One region of the Kitasatospora sp. NPDC092286 genome, then DNA from elsewhere that is predicted to be linked to it. Evidence: riboswitches for the same ligand, from Rfam matches in the RefSeq annotation. Region 1 holds a riboswitch; the other holds the start of a gene.
The links. A riboswitch is a leader RNA that binds a small molecule or an ion and turns the genes downstream of it on or off. The one in region 1 is predicted to bind magnesium.
Positions count from the first base shown of each region.

Region 2: linked by a shared signal. The riboswitch ahead of ACIQIB_RS06070 (magnesium and cobalt transport protein CorA) and the one ahead of ACIQIB_RS07645 (NRAMP family divalent metal transporter) in region 1 are both predicted to bind magnesium.

Region 1 covers NZ_JBIVRD010000005.1:210,611-217,840, reverse strand. The annotation lists gene ACIQIB_RS07655 (ABC transporter ATP-binding protein) at 1-111, opposite strand, end outside; gene asnB (asparagine synthase (glutamine-hydrolyzing)) at 355-2,187, shown strand; M-box (ykoK) riboswitch at 2,350-2,523, shown strand; gene ACIQIB_RS07645 (NRAMP family divalent metal transporter) at 2,875-4,518, shown strand; gene ACIQIB_RS07640 (YoaK family protein) at 4,686-5,348, shown strand; partial or broken gene ACIQIB_RS07635 (Uma2 family endonuclease) at 5,363-5,602, opposite strand; gene ACIQIB_RS07630 (hypothetical protein) at 5,720-6,388, opposite strand; gene ACIQIB_RS07625 (PadR family transcriptional regulator) at 6,824-7,230, shown strand, end outside.
Region 2 covers NZ_JBIVRD010000004.1:54,495-61,724, forward strand. The annotation lists gene ACIQIB_RS06050 (response regulator) at 1-227, shown strand, start outside; gene ACIQIB_RS06055 (heme NO-binding domain-containing protein) at 544-1,083, shown strand; gene ACIQIB_RS06060 (response regulator) at 1,093-3,717, shown strand; gene ACIQIB_RS06065 (RimK family alpha-L-glutamate ligase) at 3,945-4,877, shown strand; M-box (ykoK) riboswitch at 4,980-5,150, shown strand; gene ACIQIB_RS06070 (magnesium and cobalt transport protein CorA) at 5,522-6,691, shown strand.

The sequences.
Region 1 (7,230 bases):
GACCCCGCGCAGCGCGTGCACTTCGGACGCGCCCTGCCCGTGGACCCGGGTGACGTTCTGCAGACGCAGGACGGCCTGGCCGGCGGTCCTGATCGGATCGGTGCGGGACACACTTTCCCCCTCATTGAGCTGTTCAGCTGCATATGCAGGTGAACTATATATGCAGGGCGACGACCGCTCGTGCCATCGGGGTGGCAGAAAATGTGTCCGATTCCGCTGGAACCGCAGGTGACCACCGCCCGACTGGTGGACCGGGCGCCGCCGGGCGACGGCCCGTCCGACCCACCCGCCCCGCCTGTCCCACCCGCTCCACCTGCTCCGTCCGACTCTGTCCGCCACAAGGAGTGCACGCGCATGTGCGGAATCACCGGCTGGGTGTCCTTTCATCAGGACGTCCGCCACAGCGCCCCCGTCATCGAGGCGATGACCGCGACCATGGCCCTGCGCGGGCCCGACGCCGGCGGGATCTGGCTCGGTGCCCACGCCGCGCTCGGTCACCGCCGCCTCGCCGTCATCGACATCGACGGCGGCGCCCAGCCCATGGCCGACCGCCAGGAAAACCCGGGCGTGGTGCTGACCTACAGCGGCGAGGTCTACAACCACCACCAGCTCCGCGCCGAACTCCGCGCCAGGGGACACCGGTTCGAGACCCGCAGTGACACCGAGGTGGTGCTGCGCGCCTACCAGGAGTGGGGCGACGCCCTGGTCGACCGGCTGGAGGGCATGTACGCCTTCGCGATCTGGGACGAGCGCGCCGAGCGGCTGCTGCTGGTCCGCGACCGGCTCGGCGTCAAGCCGCTGTTCTGGACCGCCGTCGGCGGCGGACTCGCCTTCGGCTCCGAGCCCAAGGCCCTGTTCGCCCACCCCGAGGTCACCCCCGCCGTCGACGCGGACGGCCTGCGCGAGGCCTACAGCCTGCTGTTCAACACCGGGCCCACGGTCTGGGCCGGCGTCCGCGAGGTGCACCCCGGCGGCCTGCTCGTACTCGACCGGGACGGCATCCGCGAGCGCCGCTACTGGGAGCTCCAGGCCCGCCCGCACGCCGACGACCTGGACACCACCGTCGAGCGGGTGCGCTCGCTGGTCAACCGCGCCGCCCGCGCCCAGCTGGAGGCGGACGTCCCGCTCTGCAGCCTGCTCTCCGGCGGCCTCGACTCCACCGTCGTCACCGCGCTCGTCGCCGACGAACTCCGGCTGTCCGAAGGCCCGCAGGCCAAGCTGCGCTCCTACGCCGTCGACTACAGCGACCAGGCCGAGCAGTTCACCGGCGACGTGCTGCGCACCGGCCACGACACCCCGTACGCCGCCGAGGCCGGCGCCTTCATCGGCAGCGACCACTCCACCGTGGTCCTCGACCCGCGCACCCTGCTCGACATCGAGAACCGCCGGGCCGTGGTCGTCTCCCGTGACTCGCCGATCGGCGTCGGCGACATGGACACCTCGCTCTACCTGCTGTTCGGCGAGATCCGCAAGCACTCCACCGTCGCCCTCTCCGGCGAGGCCGCGGACGAGGTGTTCGGCGGCTACCCGTGGTTCCACAACCCCAAGGCGCTCGCCGCGCAGACCTTCCCGTGGCTGCTGGTCACCGGCGACGAGGCCGCCATGCCGATCAACCCCGACCTCGCCGCCCACCTGCGGATCGGCGAGTTCCGCGACGACACCTACCGCACCTCGCTGGCCGCCGTCCCGCACCTGGACGGCGAGAGCGCCGCCGAGCACCGCCAGCGCGAGATGCAGCACCTCTCGCTGACCCGCTGGCTGCGTCAGCTGCTGCACCGCAAGGACCGCCTCTCGATGGCCCAGGGGCTGGAGGTCCGCGTCCCCTACTGCGACCACCGGCTGGTCGAGTACGCCTTCAACGCCCCCTGGTCGATGAAGAGTTACGACGGCCGGGAGAAGAGCCTGCTGCGCGCCACCGGTCAGGGCCTGGCCCCCGACTCGGTGCTGTGGCGGCCCAAGAACCACTACCCGGCGACCCACCACGCCGACTACAACAGCGGCCTTCAGCGGCTCGCCCGGGAGGCGCTCGACGCGCCGCACGTCCGCGACATCGCCGACGAGACCGTCATCAAGGCCAGCCTCGACACCCCGGCCGACCAGTTGGAGTGGGGCCACCGGCTGCGGCTGGAGCGGGTGGTGGACCTCGCGCTCTGGCTCGACCACCACCGCCCCGCGCTCGCCCTCTGAGGCCTGCCGCCCGCGCCGCCCGCTCCCGCCCCGGACACCCCCGGGCCGGGAGCGGGCCCCGTTCCACCCGCTTTCGCCCAGGTCCCGGTCAAGCTTCTACAAAGCTGTAGAGACCCGTTCGGCGGAGGGGCTATGCTTCTCAAGGTTTGACAGAAGACGAAGAAGGCACCTCGTTCGGTGAGGCGTCTTCACGGACACAGGCCACTGACCCGACGACGTCGAGAGACGCCCAGGTTCAGGACAGATCCTCCCGACTTAAGGGTTGATCCCAAGTGGCTTCCCCGCCAAGGGGATTACGCCGTGAAGTGCCAAAGCTCTGACGAGTAGGGGTGTGCCGGCCCGGCGGGTCGGCCCGCTCCTTGCCGTGTCGATCCGGCGCACCCGTGGTGCGTCGCCGGCCGGGAGGAGGCGAGAGACATGGACAGTAGTAGTCCGGGCCACAGTCGCCCCGGCCCCCGCCTGCTTTCGCTCACCCCCGGCACGCGGTAACAACCTCCCCCGCGCGTACTCCTGACGCACCGTCATGCCCCGCCGCCCCCGGCCCGGCCGTGACGCGCGTCCGGCGCGCCGCCATGCCCGCCCGGCCCTTTGCCGCCGCGGGCCGCGGTGCCGTGCGCCCGCAGGGGGGATCGCTGCTGCGCGCCCCCGACCGGCCCCCTCGCAGAGAAGGGGTCAGGGAGGCACGTCATGACGAACGTGATGCTCGACCCCGAGGTTCCCACGCCGCGTGCGGCCGTACTGGACGACGCCCACCTGGGCGACATCAAGGGCGCCCTCGGCACCATCCGCCTCGACGACGACACCCCGCGCCACGGGCTCTCCGCCCGGCTCAGGACGCTGCTCGCGGTCATTGGTCCCGGCCTGATCGTGATGGTCGGCGACAACGACGCCGGCGCCTTCGCCACCTACGGTCAGGCCGGCCAGAACTACGGCACCCACCTGCTGTGGACGCTGCTGCTGCTCGTCCCCGTCCTCTACGTCAACCAGGAGATGGTGCTCCGCCTGGGCGCCGTCACCGGGGTGGGCCACGCCCGGCTGATCCTGGAACGGTTCGGCAGGTTCTGGGGCGCCTTCTCGGTGATCGACCTGCTGCTGCTGAACGCGCTGACGCTGGTCACCGAGTTCATCGGCATCACGCTCGCGGCCGGCTACCTCGGACTGCCCAAGGCCCTGGCCGTCGTGCTGGCCGCCGCGGTCATCATCGCCTCCGCGTTCACCGGCTCGTTCCGGCGCTTCGAGCGGATCGCCATCGCCCTGTGCGCAGGCTCGCTGCTGCTGGTACCGGTCTACTTCCTGATCCACCCGTCGGCGACGCGGATGGCCCGTGACCTCGTCGTGCCGAACCTGCCGGGCGGCGCCGGGCAGTTGTCCACCGTGATGTTGCTGATCATCGGCATCGTCGGGACCACGGTGGCCCCCTGGCAGCTGTTCTTCCAGCAGTCGTACGTCATCGACAAGCGGATCACCCCGCGCTTCATGGCCTACGAGAAGGTCGACCTGTGGATCGGCATCGTCGTCGTGGTCGTCGGCGCCGCCGCGATGACGGGCTTCACCGCCGCGGCCTTCGCGGGCACCGACGGCTTCGGGCAGTTCACCGACGCGGCGGGCATCGCGCACGGCCTGGCCGTGAAGGCGGGCGAACTCGCCGGGGTGCTCTTCGCGATCGCGCTGCTGGACGCCTCGATCATCGGGGCCTTCGCGGTCTCGCTCTCCACCGCGTACGCGGTCGGCGACGTGCTCGGCGTGAAGCACTCGCTGCACCGGGGCGTGGGCGGGGCCAAGGGTTTCTACGCCGTCTACGCGGGCCTGGTGACGGTGGCCGCCACCATCGTGCTGATCCCCGGCTCCCCGCTCGGTCTGCTCACCGAGGGCGTCCAGACCCTGGCCGGCGTGCTGCTGCCGTCCGCCTCGGTCTTCCTGCTGCTGCTCTGCAACGACAAGGACGTCCTCGGCCCCTGGGTCAACGGGCCCCGGACCAACGCCTTCACGGCGGCGGTGGTCGGCGTCCTGGTCACCCTCTCGGTGGTCCTGACCGCGGCCGTGCTCTTCCCGGACATCAGCGCCGACACCATCCTCACCGTCATGGCGGTCTGCGGCGTCCTCGGGGTGTCGGCCGCCGGGTACTCCTTCGTCCGCCGGCGCACCGGCACCGAGAAGGACCGCATCGACCGCACCGGGCGGGAGAACTGGCGGATGCCGCCGCTGGAGACCCTCGCCCGGCCCACGGTCTCCACCGCCTACAGGATCGGCATGGGCGCGCTGCGCGGCTACCTGCTGGTCGCGATGGTCCTGGTCGTCGTCAAGATCGTCCAGGTCGCGCTCAACCACTGAGCCGCCGAGCCTCCGGACTCGCCCCGACCGACCTGCGGGCCCGCCCGGTGCTCGCCTGACCGGGATCCCGGGCCGACGGGCGTAGAACGGAGTACCCGCGATCATCGAAGCGCACCACTGGAGGACACAGGGTGAAGACCGACCGCCGCCACGGCCCGCTGGTACCGATGCTGCTGGTGCTCACCGTCGTCACCGGGCTGGTGGACGCGGTCAGTTACCTCGAACTCGGCCATGTCTTCGTCGCCAACATGACCGGGAACGTGGTCTTCCTCGGCTTCGCCCTGGCCGGCGCGGCCGGGCTCTCCGCCACCGCCTCGCTGGCCGCCCTGGCGGCCTTCCTGGTGGGCGCGTTCGCCGGTGGCCGGCTCTGCGAGCGGCTGCCCGGTCACCGGGGAAGGCTGCTCGTCGCCTCGGCCGTGATCCAGGCGGTCCTGCTGGCGGGCAGCACCGCCCTGGCGGCCGTGGCCGGCCACACCACCGACGCGGCCCGGTACGGCCTGATCGGCCTGCTCGGCTTCGCGATGGGCCTGCAGAACGCCGTCGTGCGCTTCCTCAAGGTCCCCGACCTCACCACCACCGTGCTGACCATGACCCTGACCGGCCTGGCCGCCGACCGCGCGGGCGCCCGCCGCCTCGCCTCGGCCGTCTGGATGTTCGCCGGCGCCCTGCTCGGCGCCCTGCTGGTCTTCCACGCCACCGTCACCACCGCGCTGGCCGTGGCGCTCACCCTGCTGATCGCGGTCGCCGCCGCCACCCACCGCGCCTCCACCTCCGCCCCCGGCGGGCCCACCCCGGCCTGGACCCGCCCGGGGGGCGCCGGGGACAACTAAGGCGTGGGGCGCCGTCAGAACCCGTTGGTGTCGAGGCTGAGGCCGAAGGGCTCCGGCAGGTGCACGGGAGTCCCGAACGGGTGCGGACCCTCCACACGCGTGTAGCCGAGCTTCCCGGGCTGGGAGAACAGCGTGCAGGCGCGTTCCTGGCGGTCCACCAGCAGGTACACGGGTGCCCCGTACTGCGAGTGCCGGCGGCGTTTGGCCGTGCGGCCGGTGTCACCGTTCGACGGTGACGTGACCTCGACGACCTGCTCCACCGTGCGGTGCGAGATCTCCGCGAACGCCCTGACCCAGTCGACGGGTTCGGCCGGCGGCTCAAGGGTGGGGTGGCGGCTCGCGGCTGCGGGTGAATCGGCCATGGGCGCAGCTCAGCCCTCCTGCGGGCCGCCCGGGCTGCGGCTGCCGCGGCCGCTCCAGAGCGGTTCCAGGCGGGCCCAGGACCGCTGCCACTCCTGGTCGGCCCGCCGGTCGAGGGCGCGCAGCCGCAGTGCGAGGCCGCCGCCGAGCGCGGCGGCGAGGGCGGCGAAGCCGGAGAGGCCGGTGCAGACCGCCTCGACCGCGACGCCGACCCGGGTGGCCGGGGGGTCGGCCCGTCCGCCGTCGTCGTCCACCCAGACGGTGACGGTGGACCCGGCGGTGGCGGAGCGGGGCGCCTCGGCCCGGCCGGTGTGCTGCTGCCCGTCGGGGTACGCCCAGGAGACGGTGACGTCGGCCCGGCTCTCGTAGCCGCCCGCCCAGCGGCTGTTCGCGGCGTTGCCGGGCCGGGCCGCGGTGAGCAGGACGGCGTCGACCCGGTGCAGCCGGGCGCGGTCCGCCGAGGCGTCATGGTCGGCGGCGTGGAAGGAGAGCAGCGCGGCGCCGACGGCGGCGGACAGCGCGAGGAGCAGGCCCAGGAGCGCCGCGGCCCACGCCCGGCTGCGGGACCGGTCCAGCGGTCGGACGGGCGGATCGCGGCGGGCGCCGAGGGCCCGTCGCAGGTGCCGGCCCGCCCGCCGCGGCAGCGACGCGGCCCGGGTCGGGCGGGGTGTGCTGGACACGATGCGTGCTCCTCCGGGGTGTTCGCCGGGCTTCGGCATCCAATCTCTCTCCGCTCCCGGTCCGCGCACAAGGGCTGAGCGGACCGTACCGGCCGGTCCCGTACCGGGACCGGCGGCCTGACGACAGGGACGTTCGGCCCTCGGCGGGGGAGGGGGCGGCAGGGCAGGCTGGTCCCGGCCGCGTCCTCTTGTTGCCGGGACGCGGCGAGGTCCGGCCTGCTGTGGGGGCTCGCCGGGCCGCGGTGTGGAGCAGGGGACGGACGTGGGGCCGTCCCCTGCTCACGCATGTCCCGCCCGGCCCGGCCGCTCCCGTGCGTCAGCGCCCAGCCGGCCCTGACCGCCTCCTGACCGCCTCCTGACCGATGTTCGAGCAGCTCGGCGGACTATTCTCGCCAGCTATACACTCGAAGTATACGTCTGGTGTATGGTCAGCTCATGAGTGTTCCTTTGACCCTTCTGGGCCTGCTGGAGCGAGAGCCGAGCCATGGCTACGACCTCAAGCGCGACTACGACGCCTTCTTCGGGCGGGGCAAGCCCCTGCCGTACGGCCAGGTCTATGCCACGCTCGGCCGACTGGCCCGGGACGGCAAGGTCGTGCCCGCCGAGGCGGAGCCCGGTGACGGTCCCGACCGCAAGCGCTACGTCATCACCGAAGCCGGGGTGACGGAGTTCGAGACCTGGCTCACCGAGCCGGTGTCGCCCGAGCCCAATCTTCAGACGGTGCTCTTCACCAAGGTCGTCCTGGCCCTGATGCTCGGCCGCGACGCCGAGCTGTACCTCGACACCCAGCGCGCCGCCCACCTGCGGCGGATGCGCGAGCTGACCGAACTGCGGCGCACGGG
Region 2 (7,230 bases), on a different contig from region 1:
AACGCCGCCTCGAGTATGCGGCGGTGGGTGATACCACCAATACCGCATCCCGTCTTGAGCAAATGACCAAAGAGGTACCGCACGCGATTTTGATCTCAAACGAAACCTACGCCATGCTGAGCAGGCATTCCGACGACCTCGTCTTCGTCGGAGAGATATCCCTTCGCGGGAAGCGGTCCTCCGTCGGTGTCTGGGGAGATGGATCGAAAGGGGCCGCCGCCGGCTGAAGGCGTGCCGCGCCCTAAAGGCCCTAAAGGCGCACTGTACCGGCTCACGCGCGGCGCCAAAGGTGTACGGGGGCAAGAGCGCTCCATGGCGACCGGTCTGCCATCCTCCCCTCCAGTCGCACCGGTGTCCGGGCGGGCGTATGCTGGTTCCGCTCATTCAATATGCGGCTGCTGGAGACGCCACAGTAATAAGCGATGAAGATGTCTTCGCATAAAATGGCATTCGAGAATCAATCGCGGCACTCGTGAAAGCCGGCACCCTCGGATCCGTGGACTTGGTTGCCGTCGAGACGTCAGGGCAAGGGGATGAGATGCGATGAAGGGCGTCGTTTTTGATCTCTTCAATGAGGTGGTCTCGCAGAAGTACGGCCTGACCGCATGGGAAGACCTGATCAACGCTGCAGGTGTTGAGGGAGTGTATACGTCGCTCGGCAACTACCCGGATGCCGAGTTCCTGAAAATAGTTGCCGAAGCGGCGTCCATGTTCGGTATGTCAGAAGACGAAATTGTTCGCTGGCTGGGGCGCGAGGCGCTGCCGATCTTCGCCGAAAGATATCCCGTGTTCTTCGAGAGACACAGCTCGGCTCGAACCTTCCTGCTGACACTGAACGACATCATACATCCCGAAGTGAGGCGGCTCTATCCCGGTGCCGATGTGCCTAGTTTCAGATTCGATACGTCGTCCGATGATGTACTCATCATGAGCTACAGGTCGGAACGACAGCTGTGCTGGTTCGGCGAAGGACTTATCGAGGGTGCGGCCGTTCACTTCGGGGAGTCCGTTCAGATCAAGCAGCCCAGATGCACCGGGCGAGGGGACGAAGAATGCGTATTTGAAGTAAGGCTAGCGTCATAGGAGATTACGGTGGAGCGTGAGCGGAATATAGATCGGGAAGCAGCTCTGCTGGAAAGCCTACTGAACAAGGAACGCAAGGCGCGGCGGCAGGCCGAGCTGATATCAGAGGAAATGATTCGCAAGCTGCATGACGCAAAGAACCAGGAGCTCGAGAAGCAGCGGGGTCTGGAACTGCTGGAGTCGGTGGCTGCGGCATGCAACAACGCGCTCCAGGTGAGCGATCCGCTGCTTGCCGCGGTAAAAGGAATATGCACCTTCACGGGGTGCCCGGCCGGTCATGCGCTGTCGTTCTCGCCGGACAGCGGCATGCTTGCCTCGTACTCGCGTTATTGGTGGGCGGACGATCCGGAACACCTGCGAGCGCTGCAGGCGAATGATGGGCTCATGGTTCCCCGGGGGCGTGGGCCGGCCGGACGCGCCCTGCTGTCCACCGAGGCGCTGACAGGCACCGTCGGCAGCGAGGACGAAGAAATAGATTACATCAAGTCCTGTCGTGAACTCGGAATCACCGAGTTCCTGACGCTTCCTGTTTTCTGTGAATCCGAAGTCATTTTTGTGCTTGAGTTCTTTGCCGCGCCGGGAAAAATCAGCCAGGACGAGATGCTCACGAAGCTGCTGATTCAGGTCGGCGCTCAGCTGTCACGCGTGGTTGAAAGGGCGAAGGCAGAGCGGGAGTTGCAGGACGCGCGCTCGGTCGCGGAGACCGCGGCCCGCAGCAAGAGCTCGTTCCTGGCCACCATGAGTCATGAGATCAGGACCCCGATGAACGCAGTCATCGGGATGACTGAATTGCTGCTGTCTACTGAACTGACGTCCGAACAGCGAAACTTTGTTGATATCATCAATTCCAGCGGGGAGGCCCTGCTTGGTATCATCAATGACGTTCTGGACTTCTCCAAGATAGAAGCCGGCGGGCTGGAGCTGGAGAGCCGGCCGTTCTCCCTGCGTGATATGATGGATTCCGCGGTCGGGGTGATTGCCACCCGTGCCGCAGAAAAATCGCTCGAACTTGCCTGCCTGGTTGAGCCTGACGTTCCGGACAGGCTGGTCGGCGACGGAATGCGTCTCCGGCAAGTACTGACCAACCTCCTCTCCAATGCGATTAAATTTACCGAGACCGGTGAAGTCGTAGTCTCGGTGAGAACCACTGAGGATGTCGACGGGGACGACCGGGCCACGCGGTTGCATTTTTCCGTTTCGGATACGGGTATAGGCATCCCTGAAGATCGCATGGATCGACTCTTCCGGGATTTCAGCCAGGTGGATTCGTCCACCACTCGCCGGTACGGGGGGACGGGCCTGGGGCTGGCGATCAGCAAGCGCCTCGTCGAGATGATGGATGGTTTCATGAAGGTGGAGAGCAAGAGCGGTGTCGGCTCTGTCTTCAGCTTCGAAATCAATCTGGAGGTCGCCGAAGGCAGTCTGCCGCCTGTCGCGGAAGAACCACTGCGACTGAAGCGCCTGCTCATTGTCGATGACAATGCGGTCAACCGCGAAGTGGTCAGGCGGCACGCTGATTCATGGAACATGGTGCCCTATGAAACGGCCTTCCCCGAAGATTCCCTCAGAATACTTGAGTCGGGCGATCCGTTTGATGTGGCAGTCATCGACATGATGATGCCGAAGATGGATGGCGTGGAGCTGGCCAGGAGGATCCACCGGATCCTGGGTCGTGAACGTCTGCCGCTCATACTGGCAACCTCACTGGTGACGTCCAGAGAACTGATCGACCGTGAAGAATTCTCCGCGGTCCTGACCAAGCCTATAAGGGCTTCGCAGCTGCATGATGCGCTTGTGACGGTCATCGTGGGCAAGCGGGAACCCGCCGGGGTGAGCCCTTCCCCGAGCAAGGGTACGTCTCCTGACGGCGCGTCTTCTGACCTGAAAATCCTGCTGGCCGAGGACAATGCGGTGAATCAGCAGATCGCTACGCTGATGTTGCGGAAACTCGGCCACACCGCCGAGATAGTCGACGACGGCAGTCAGGCCGTCGATGCCGTCCTCAATGATTGCTACGACGTCGTGCTGATGGACGTGCAGATGCCCGTCATGGACGGCCTCGAGGCGTCGCGGAAGATCAATCAAATGCTTGAGGCCGGCCGCCGTCCTTACATAATCGCGATGACGGCGAACGCGATGCAGGGCGACCGCGAAATCTGCCTTGCCGCGGGCATGGACGACTACATAGCGAAACCGATAAAGAGTGACCAGTTGGCTGAAGCGCTGAGCCGTGTGTCCGCACCCGGCGGCGAGCAGGACACCACCCCGCAGCCGGAGCACTCCGACACTTCGGTCAGCCGAGAGGTTCTGGAGCGTCTCTGTGACGACCTGGGCGGGGCTTCCTCGGTTGCTGAACTGGCCGAGCTGTTTGTGGAAGATGCGCCGAAACTGATATCCGCCATGTCGGGCAGTCAGCAGAACGACGAGGTGCGGCGGGCCGCTCACACGCTGAAGTCCAGCGCCAGGGCCCTGGGGGCTGACGTGCTGGCCGATATGGCAGCGGAGATCGAAGCACAAGCCCGCGCGGAAACCCTTGGGGAATTCAGTGTGAGTGCAATGAGTGACGAATTCCTTCGCGCGAAGAGTCAGCTCTTCGAGATTCTCACCGAACTGGAAAGCCACAGTCTCGGTTGACTCGCCTCGCTCAGGGGCCGCGGGCGAGGAAGAGGTCGCTGATGTGAAGCATGCCGATGCCGCCACCACGGGCATCGAGCAGCCGAGCGGTCTCGGCCAGGGCCCGGACGCGGGCACCGACCCGGCCCCGGTCCGACCGGGAACGAAGAGGATTCCGGCCACCGGAGGCGGGGCCAGGCCTGGAACACGCTCTTGCCCGGGCCGGGCGGGGCCTGTTCCATGGCGGCATGCCGCGAAGCGAGCTCGTTCTGATGACGGATCACAGCTCGACCGAGGGAAGCCGGGAGACTCTGGCCACCGCCGCGCGGATGCTCACCGGCCGGGCGCCCGTCCTGCTCGACGCGCGGCACTTCATGCGCGGCGGCACCGGCCGGATCGGCCCGGCCGCCGACGGCGGGCTCCGCCTGGAGGTGCCGGCCGAGGGCCTCGCCGTGACGGCGGACACCGTGCTGGTCTACGAGATACCGCCGCACAAGCGGCGCGCCTTCGAGGCCTGCCAGCAGCGGCTCCGCGCGTACGGCGCCCGTTCGCTCGGCACCGACACGGACGGCTGGCGGGCGGCCACCGAGAAGGACCGGACCGTCGAGCGCTTCAGCCGGGACGGCATCGCGCACATGCCCACCATCGCGCTCTCCCGGCCGACCCCCGAGGCCGCCGTCGATGCCTTCGACCGCCTCGGCGGCGACGTCTGGGCCCGGCCGACCGTCGGAATGGGCGGCAACGATGTCTTCCACGTCACCACCCGCGACCAGCTCACCGCCGCCGCGGACCACTACGTGGCCTCGGGCGCCGACTGGCTGATCGCCCGCGACGCCGGGAACTTCAACGCCGACGGCCGGCGCCACCAGTACCGGGTGGTGGTGCTCGGCGGGCGCGTCGTCCGCGCGGTCGAGCACGTCCAGCCGGATCCGGACGCGCCCTGCAACGAGATCCAGGGCGCCGTCTCGACGCTGCTGGAGGACGGCGAACTGCCTGCGGGTCTGGCCGAGTTGGCCGTCTCCGCGACCAAGTCCCTGGGCCTGCCGCTCGGCGGTGTCGACCTCGGCGCGGAGAACGGCGGCGTCGTCTTCGAGGTCAACGTCCACCCGGTGTTCGGCAGCGTCGGGGGCCTGGAGACGGTCGCCCTGCCGTACACCGCCGCCCACCTCGCACTGGGCTGAGCCGAAGCGGCGGCCCGGGCCCGTCGGGGCCCCGGTGGAGGCCTCGGCGGAGGCCCTGGTCAAGGGCGCGGTCGCGCGGGTACTAGACTTGGCACAGTTGTGAAGGCACCTCGTTCGGTGAGGCGTCGCCACGGACACAGGCCACTGACCCCACGACGTCGAGAGACGCCCAGGTTCAGGACAGGTCTCCCCGGCCTAAGGGGTGATCCCAAGTGGCTGCACCCCCGGGTGCTACGCCGTGGCGTGCCAAAGCTCTGACGAGATCAGGGGTGCCCCGCCCGTCCCGCGGCCAGGTGTGCCCGCGGCGCGTGGTGTGGATCTCCCTGATGGCCCCGGTAACGGCGACCCGAGTACGGGCGCCCCGACGGCGAGGAGGTGAGACCTGTGGAGAGCAGTAGTCCGGGCCGAAGTCGGCCCCGCCCCAGGACGTCCCCCTCTTCTCCTGGCACCCGGCACTTCTCCTCCCGTACCGCTCCCGCACCCCGCCGCCGTACCGCCCGCCGCTGACAGCGGCGGCTCCGGCCGCGTGGTCCGGGCGCCGTGCGCGGTGGAGGACGGCCGGGCGCCTCCCGCCCCCGCCCCGCCCGACCCCGCGGCCCCCGGCCTCGGCAGCGGCGGACACCGACCCGTGGAGGTACCCCGCCATGTCCGACTGGCGTGTGCGCGCCGTGCGCGCGAGCAAGCGTCCGTTCTCCCGTTCCGTCACCACGCCGCGCGGCGGCGACGCGCAGCCGGCGCCCGAGCACTCGATGGACCCGAGGCCCGACCAGCCCGCGGAGCCCGTCACGCTGGAGCGCTCCGTCGTGGACGCGGCCGTCTACCGGGGCGGGCACCGGGTCGAGGAACCCGCCAGCCTGGCCGACATCTACCGCCAGCTGCCCGGCAAGCCCGGCACGATGGCCTGGATCGGCCTGTTCCGGCCCGCCGAGGCGCAGCTGCTGGAGGCCGCCGAGCGGTTCAACCTGCACGAGCTGGCGGTCGAGGACGCGATCGTCGCCCACCAGCGGCCGAAGCTGGAGCGCTACGGCGACACGCTCTTCGTCGTGCTGCGCGCCGCCCGCTACCTGGACGACGTGGAGGAGGTCGACTTCGGCGAGATCCACCTCTTCGTCGGCCCCGACTTCGTCCTCACCGTGCGCCACTCGCAGGCCCCGGACCTCTCCGCGGTGCGCAGCCGCCTGGAGGCCGACCCGGAGCTGCTCGCGCTCGGCCCCGAGGCGGTGCTGTACGCGGTGCTGGACGCGGTCGTCGACGGGTACGCGCCGGTGATCGCCGGGTTGCAGCACGACATCGACGAGATCGAGACCGAGGTGTTCGGCGGTGACCCGCAGGTGTCCCGCCGCATCTACGAACTCTCCCGCGAGGTGATCGAGTTCCAGCGGGCCACCCGTCCGCTGCTGGAGATCATGAAGAGCCTGGAGGCGGGCTTCGGCAAGTACGGCACCGACGACGAGCTCCAGCGCTACCTGCGGGACGTGGCCGACCACGCCACGTACGCCGCCGAGCGGGTGGACGGCTTCCGGCAGATGCTGCAGAACATCCTGACCGTCAACGCGACCCTGGTCTCGCAGCGGCAGAACGAGGAGATGAAGCAGCTCGCCGAGGCCGGGCACGTGCAGAACGACGAGATCAAGAAGATCTCCTCCTGGGCGGCCATCCTCTTCGCGCCGACCCTGATCGGCACCGTCTACGGCATGAACTTCGAGCTCATGCCGGAGCTCAAGTGGGCGTTCGGGTACCCGTTCGCGATCGGGCTGATGGCGCTCGTCTGCACCGGCCTCTACCTGGTGTTCAAACGCCGCAACTGGCTCTGAGTGCCGCGGCTCGCCCGTGACCCGCCGTGAGCGGCACGACGTTCGGACAGGGCGTCAGGGTTCCGTCAGGGCGGGCCGGAGGGGCTTGCCCCCCGCCCGCGCCGACGGCTTGGATGAAGGGCATGAACCGCCCGGCACGCCACCACGACCGCCCGCCGCATCCGCGGCCGCCGGTCGTCGCTGCCGCGGCCGTCATCGCCGTGCGCTGAACCGCGCCTCCCCGCCGGACGGCACGGCCCGCGCCGCCCCCTGCCCCGTCGCCGCGGGGCAGGGGGCGGACGCCTTCTCGTACCTTCGTCCCGCACCCCGGCCGGGCGGCTGAAGGAGGCGGTCACCCTCGGCACCGGCCTGGCGATCGGCGTCCGGCCGCGGCTGCGGGAGTACCGGTAGCGGGCTGGTCCGCCGCACTTGTCAGTGGGCCGCCGTAGGGTCGTTCGGGTGCCGAAGAACGGCGACGGACGGCCGCGCGGTTCCACGTGCGGCCGGTCCGGACGGATCGTCAGGGCGTATCGCGATGAAGCAGACGGCGAAGCGGGCGC